2 linked regions of the Azoarcus olearius genome follow. The protein of the gene in region 1 interacts with the protein of each later gene in a pairwise test. Links are inferred from orthologs where the notes say so. Each region holds a gene or a part of one and is shown on either strand. Other genes may lie near its edges.

The links.
Region 2: the proteins of dqs_RS07140 (region 1) and dqs_RS16545 interact in binary tests that used the Escherichia coli proteins (3 or more experiments, as listed by UniProt). The link is inferred for Azoarcus olearius from one-to-one orthologs.

What each region holds. Positions count from the first base shown.
Region 1 is NZ_CP016210.1:1,535,380-1,538,562, reverse strand. The notes cover bases 1-2,848. They hold dqs_RS07140 (sulfate/molybdate ABC transporter ATP-binding protein), read left to right. Parts: upstream 1-805; coding sequence 806-1,891; downstream 1,892-2,848. Other genes in these bases: dqs_RS07135 (CysB family HTH-type transcriptional regulator), read left to right, coding at 1,894-2,829; cysW (sulfate ABC transporter permease subunit CysW), read left to right, coding at 1-794. In the rest of the region: dqs_RS07130 (amino acid ABC transporter substrate-binding protein), read left to right, coding at 2,954-3,183. UniProt on the Escherichia coli protein: Part of the ABC transporter complex CysAWTP involved in sulfate/thiosulfate import. Responsible for energy coupling to the transport system.
Region 2 is NZ_CP016210.1:3,625,080-3,628,267, forward strand. The notes cover bases 224-3,076. They hold dqs_RS16545 (glutamate-5-semialdehyde dehydrogenase), read left to right. Parts: upstream 224-937; coding sequence 938-2,215; downstream 2,216-3,076. Other genes in these bases: holA (DNA polymerase III subunit delta), read left to right, coding at 224-850; xerD (site-specific tyrosine recombinase XerD), read left to right, coding at 2,438-3,076. Outside these bases: more of holA, read left to right, coding at 1-223; more of xerD, read left to right, coding at 3,077-3,188. UniProt on the Escherichia coli protein: Catalyzes the NADPH-dependent reduction of L-glutamate 5-phosphate into L-glutamate 5-semialdehyde and phosphate. The product spontaneously undergoes cyclization to form 1-pyrroline-5-carboxylate.

The DNA of each region.
Region 1 (3,183 bases):
CCATTCTCGGGCTGGCGCTCAGCTTCTTCGCACTGTTCCTGCTGCTGCCGCTGATCGCGGTGTTCGCCGAAGCGCTGCGCAAGGGCTGGGTGACCTATCTCACCTCGCTGTCGGACTCGGACGCGCTCGCGGCGATCAAGCTCACACTGATCACTGCGGCGATCGCGGTGCCGCTCAACCTGGTGTTCGGGGTCGCCGCGGCGTGGGCGATCGCCAAGTTCGAATTCCGCGGCAAGCACTTCCTCACCACGCTGATCGACCTGCCGTTCTCGGTGTCGCCGGTGGTGGCGGGCCTGATCTACGTGTTGCTGTTCGGCGCCCACGGCTGGTTCGGCGGCTGGCTCGCCGCGCACGACGTGAAGATCATCTTCGCCGTGCCCGGCATCGTGCTGGCAACGGTGTTCGTCACCTTCCCCTTCGTCGCGCGCGAGTTGATCCCGCTGATGGAAGCGCAGGGCCGCGAGGAGGAAGAAGCCGCGGTGGTACTCGGCGCCTCCGGCTTCCAGACCTTCTGGCGGGTGACGCTGCCCAACATCAAGTGGGGCCTGCTGTACGGGGTAATCCTGTGCAACGCGCGCGCCTTCGGTGAATTCGGCGCGGTCAGCGTGGTCTCCGGCCATATCCGTGGCCAGACCAACACCATGCCGTTGCACGTCGAGATTCTCTACAACGAATACAACTTTGCGGCCGCCTTTGCGGTGGCCTCCCTGCTGGCGCTGCTGGCGCTGGTGACCTTGGGCCTGAAATCCTTCATCGAGTGGAAGGTCGGCCGCACGCATACCGAATCGGAATAAAGGAAGCCCGCATGAGCATCCAGGTCGAAAACATCCACAAGCAGTTCGGCAGCTTCACCGCGCTGAACGACGTCTCGCTCGACTTCCCCAGCGGCGAACTGGTCGCCCTGCTCGGCCCCTCCGGCTGCGGCAAGACCACGCTGCTGCGCGTCATCGCGGGGCTGGAAACGGCGGATTCCGGCCGCGTCATCCTCGAAGGCGAAGACGCCTCCGGCACCCACGTGCGCGAGCGCCAGGTCGGCTTCGTGTTCCAGCACTACGCGCTGTTCCGCCACATGACGGTGTTCGAGAACGTCGCCTTCGGCCTGCGCGTCAAGCCGCGCAAGGAACGCCCGAACGAAGCCGAGATCAGGAAGCGCGTCCATCGCCTGCTCGAACTGGTGCAGCTCGACTGGCTGGCCGACCGCTTCCCGGCGCAGCTCTCCGGCGGCCAGCGCCAGCGCATCGCGCTCGCCCGCGCGCTCGCGGTGGAACCGCGCGTGCTGCTGCTCGACGAACCCTTCGGCGCGCTCGACGCCAAGGTGCGCAAGGAACTGCGCCGCTGGCTGCGCCGGCTGCACGACGAACTCCACGTCACCTCCATCTTCGTCACCCACGACCAGGAAGAAGCGCTGGAAGTGGCCGACCGCGTGGTGCTGATGAACAAGGGCAAGGTCGAACAGGTCGGCACCCCGCAAGAGGTCTACGAGCACCCGGCGACCCCCTTCGTGTATGGCTTCCTCGGCGCGGTCAATCTCTTCCACGGCCGCGTGGAAGGCGAGCATGTGCGCGTCGGCGAGGCAGTGCTGCCGCACGACGGCCGCGATGCGGAGCACGGCGTCGATGTGGTCGGCTTCGCCCGTCCGCACGAACTCGACATCGTCACCGACCTCGCCGCGCCCAACGGCGTCGATGCCATCGTCGCGCGCGTGCTCGCCTTCGGCGCCAGCGTGCGGGTGGAACTCGACGCGGTCGAAGCCGAGGGCGACAGCGGCCTGCCGCGCCACTACGAGGTGGTGCTCACCCGCGAGCGCCTGACCACGCTGCCGCTCGCCGAAGGCCAGCGCGTGCGCCTGGTGCCTTCCCAACTGCGCGTATTCCCGCGCGAGGCGGCCTGATCATGAACTTCCAGCAACTGCGCATCGTGCGCGAGACGGTACGGCGCAACTTCAACCTCACCGAGGTCGCCAACGCGCTCTACACCGCGCAGTCCGGCGTCTCCAAGCACATCAAGGATCTGGAGGACGAACTCGGCGTGGAGCTGTTCGTGCGCCGCGGCAAACGCCTGCTCGGCCTCACCGAGCCAGGCAAGGAGCTGCTGCCCATCGTCGAGCGCATCCTGCTCGACACGCAGAACATCAAGCGCCTGGGCGAGCAGTTCGCGCAGAAGGACAAGGGCCATCTCGCCATCGCCACCACCCACACCCAGGCCCGCTACGCGCTGCCGCCGGTGGTGACGCGCTTCAAGGAGGAGTTTCCGAAGGTGCATCTGGAACTCCACCAGTGCGGCCCGAAGGAAATCGTCTCGCTGCTGCGCAGCGGCCAGGTGGATATCGGCATCGCCACCGAGGCGCTGGGCGAGGAAGACGACCTGGTGAGCTTCCCCTTCTACCAGTGGCAGCACACGCTGATCGTGCCCGAAGACCACCCGCTGACGCGCGTGCAGCCGCTGACGCTGGAAGCGGTGGCGGAATACCCGATCATCACCTACCACGAGGGCTTTACCGGCCGCACCCGCATCGACGCCGCGTTCGCGCGCGCCGGCATCACGCCGGACATCGTGATGTCCGCGCTCGACGCCGACGTGATCAAGGCCTATGTCGAACTCGGCCACGGCGTCGGCATCATCGCCGCGATGGCCTTTCACCCGCAGCGCGACGCCGGCCTCAAGCTGCTCGACAGCAAGGGCCTGTTCGAGATGAACACCACCTGGATCTCGCTGCGCCGCGGCCACTACCTGCGCGGCTATGCGCTGCGCTTCATCGAATGCTGCTCGCCCGCGCTCACCGAATCCCGCGTGCGTGACGCGGTGTTCCCCAAGGTGTCGACGCAGTAAACGCAGGCGCCGCGCGGACGGCGCCGGCAGCGCGGCGGCGGCGCAATGCCGCCGGCAAACGCCCGCGCGCCGCCAATCGTGCAAGAATCGGCCTTCCCCGGTTCCCGCATCACCCCTCGTCGCCATGAAGAAGTCCCTCAGACGGATCGCGCCCGCCGTTGCGCTTGCCTTCGCCGCCACGCTGTCCGCCACCGCCGCCCACGCGGGCGCCACGCTCGACCAGATCAAGCGCAAGGGCGAACTCGCCTGCGGCGTCAGTTCCGGCGTGCCCGGCTTTTCCGCCACCGACAGCCGCGGCAACTGGAGCGGGCTGGATGTCGACGTCTGCCGCGCGCTCGCCGCCGCGGTGCTGGG
Region 2 (3,188 bases), 2.1 Mb from region 1 along the record:
GGGCCAGGGCTTCCGCTGGGATTCGTTGACACTCGCCGCCGGCAACATGTCCTTGTTTGGCGGCGCCAAGCTCATCGATCTGCGCATTCCCACCGGCAAGCCGGGGCGCGATGGCGGCGACGCGTTGCAGCGCTATGTCGCGCAACTGCCCGCTGCCACGCTCACCCTGGTGACGCTGCCGGAACTCGACTGGCAGGCACGCAAAACCAGCTGGTTCAAGGCATTGGGCGACGCCGGCACGGTCATCGAGCTAAACGCGCCGGAACGCGAACGCCTTCCTCAGTGGCTGGCGCAGCGGCTGGCCGCGCAACACCTCACCGCCCCGGCGGAAGCGCTGGCTTTCATTGCCGACCACGTGGAAGGCAACCTGCTCGCGGCACATCAGGAAATCCTCAAGCTCGGGCTGTTGTTTCCGCACGGCGCGCAACTGACCCTTGATGACGTCCAGCAAGCCGTACTCAACGTCGCGCGCTACGACATCGATACCCTTCGACAGGCCGTACTGGAAGGCGACCCGGCGCGCTGCGCCCGTCTGCTCGAAGGCCTGCACGGCGAGGGCGCGGCGCCTCCGCTGGTGCTGTGGGCGCTGGCCAACGAAACCCGCAGCCTCGCGCTGCTGCGCGCCGGACAGGACGCCGGCCAGCCACTCGCCGCGCTGTTCAAGGCCGAACGCGTCTTCGACGAACGACGCAAGCAACTCCTTACCCGCGCCCTTGCCCGCCTGGGCGGCGGGCGCCTGCGCGCCGCGCTGATGCACGCGGCCCGCATCGACCGGATGATCAAGGGGCTGGCGGACGGCGACGTGTGGGACGAATTCCTGCAGCTTGCGCTGCGGCTCTGCCGTCACTGACCCGTTCCGCGGCGGATGTAGCGCGTGGCCCACGGGCGCCGCGATCAGTGCTTTAATCCCTTTTTGGCTTTTCCGCCTGTGACGATGATGGATATCCAGCACTACATGCAGACCGTCGGCCGCGAAGCGCGCGCCGCCTCCCGCACGCTTGCGGCAGCCTCCACCGATGCCAAGAATTCCGCCCTGGTGGCGATGGCGCAAGCCATCCGCGACAGTCGCGACGCGCTGCTGGCGGCCAACGCGGCCGACCTCGCCGAAGCCCGCGCGGCCGGGCTGGACGAGGCCCTGATCGACCGCCTGACGCTGAGCGCCAAGGGCGTGGAAGGCATGGCCGCCGGGCTTGAACAGGTTGCGGCACTCCCCGACCCGGTGGGGGAAATCACCGACGTCAAGCGCCGCCCTTCCGGCATCCAGGTCGGCAAGATGCGTGTGCCGCTCGGCGTGGTCGGCATCATCTACGAGGCGCGGCCCAACGTCACCGCCGACGCGGCGGCGCTGTGCCTCAAATCCGGCAACGCCGCGATCCTTCGCGGCGGCAAGGAAGCGCTGCGCTCGAATCAGGCGATTGCAAGCTGCGTGCGCACCGGGCTTGCCGCCGCCGGCCTGCCGCAAACGGCCGTGCAGGTGCTGGAAACGACGGACCGGGCTGCGGTTGGCGCGCTCATCACGATGCCCGAATTCGTCGACGTGATCGTGCCGCGCGGCGGCAAAGGGCTGATCGAGCGAGTCTCCAGCGAGGCACGCGTCCCCGTCATCAAACACCTCGACGGCAACTGCCATGTGTACGTCGACGACCATGCCGACCCGGCGAAGGTGCTGCCCATCGTAGAGAACGCCAAGACCCAGCGTTACGGCACCTGCAACACCACGGAATCGCTGCTCGTGGCCCGTGCCGTCGCCCCGCGTTTCCTGCCCGACATCGGACGGATGCTGGCGGCGAGGAACGTCGAGATGCGAGCGTGCCCGGAAGCGCTCGTGCTGCTGCGCGAAGCCGGCATCGAAGGTGCCCGGCTCAGCCCCGCCACCGAGCAGGACTGGCACGAGGAATATCTCGCGCCGATCATCGCGATCCGCGTCGTGGCGGGCCTGGATGAAGCGATCGCGCATATCAACACCTACAGCTCGGGCCACACCGAGGCGATCCTCACCGAGCACTACACCCATGCGATGCGTTTCCTGCGCGAGGTGGATTCGGCATCCGTCATGGTGAACGCCTCCACGCGCTTCGCCGACGGCTTCGAATACGGCCTCGGTGCCGAAATCGGGATTTCCACGGACAAGATCCACGCCCGCGGCCCGGTGGGGCTGGAAGGGCTCACCAGCCAGAAATGGATCGTGTTCGGCAATGGCGAGATCCGCCGATAAGCCGAAAGTCAGGATGGGGATCAACGCGAGGCGTGAGAAAATCCCCGCCCTTAAGGGTTTCTACGTAGACGAGGCAGACGTCGGAATCCGACGTTCGTGGCATAATCGCCGCAAGGGAATCCACGATTCCAGCCGATATTGCTCTGGGGTAGAGCAAGCGGGTCGGCGAGGCCCTCGGGCCTCGCCGCACCCACCTCGTGATCACCACGCCCCCCCCCGTCCGTGACCGCATTCGAACAACAGCTCTCGGCGGAGACGCGCGCCGAACTCGATCTGTTCTGCGACGCACTGTGGCTGGAATTCGGCCTGGCAGCCAATACCATTGCCGGTTATCGGAGCGATCTCGCGCAATTCGGCGCCTGGCTGGCCGGTCGCGGAACTCAATTGATCGAAGCGGACGAGAGCCAGCTCACCGCGTATCTCGCCGAATTCAGCCGCCGCGCCAAACCCGCCAGCCAGCGCCGCCTGATGTCGGCCTGGCGCCGCTTTTACCGTGGGCTGCTCGGCCAGCGCCGTATCGCTCAGGATCCGACCGTCCAGCTCGACGCCCCGGTGACCGGCGAACGCTTTCCCCGCACCCTCAGCGAAGCACAGGTGGAATCGCTGCTGGCAGCGCCCGACGTCGACACGATTCATGGCCTGCGGGACCGCAGCATGCTTGAATTGCTGTATGCGAGCGGGCTTCGTGTTTCCGAGCTGGTGGAATTGAAACTCTTTGCGATCAGCACCGGCGAAGGCGTAATCCGGGTGTTCGGCAAAGGTAGCAAGGAACGCCTCGTTCCCACCGGTGACATCGCGCTCGAGTGGCTCGGCCGCTACCTGCGCGAGGCACGGCCAGCCCTGTTGCGCGGGCGGACATGCGACGAGGTTTTCGTTTCCCAGCGCGGCGCCGGAATGACGCGCCAGATGTTCTGGCGCATCATCAAGCAATACGCACCCAAGGCAGGAATTCCAGCACAACGGATCTCGCCCC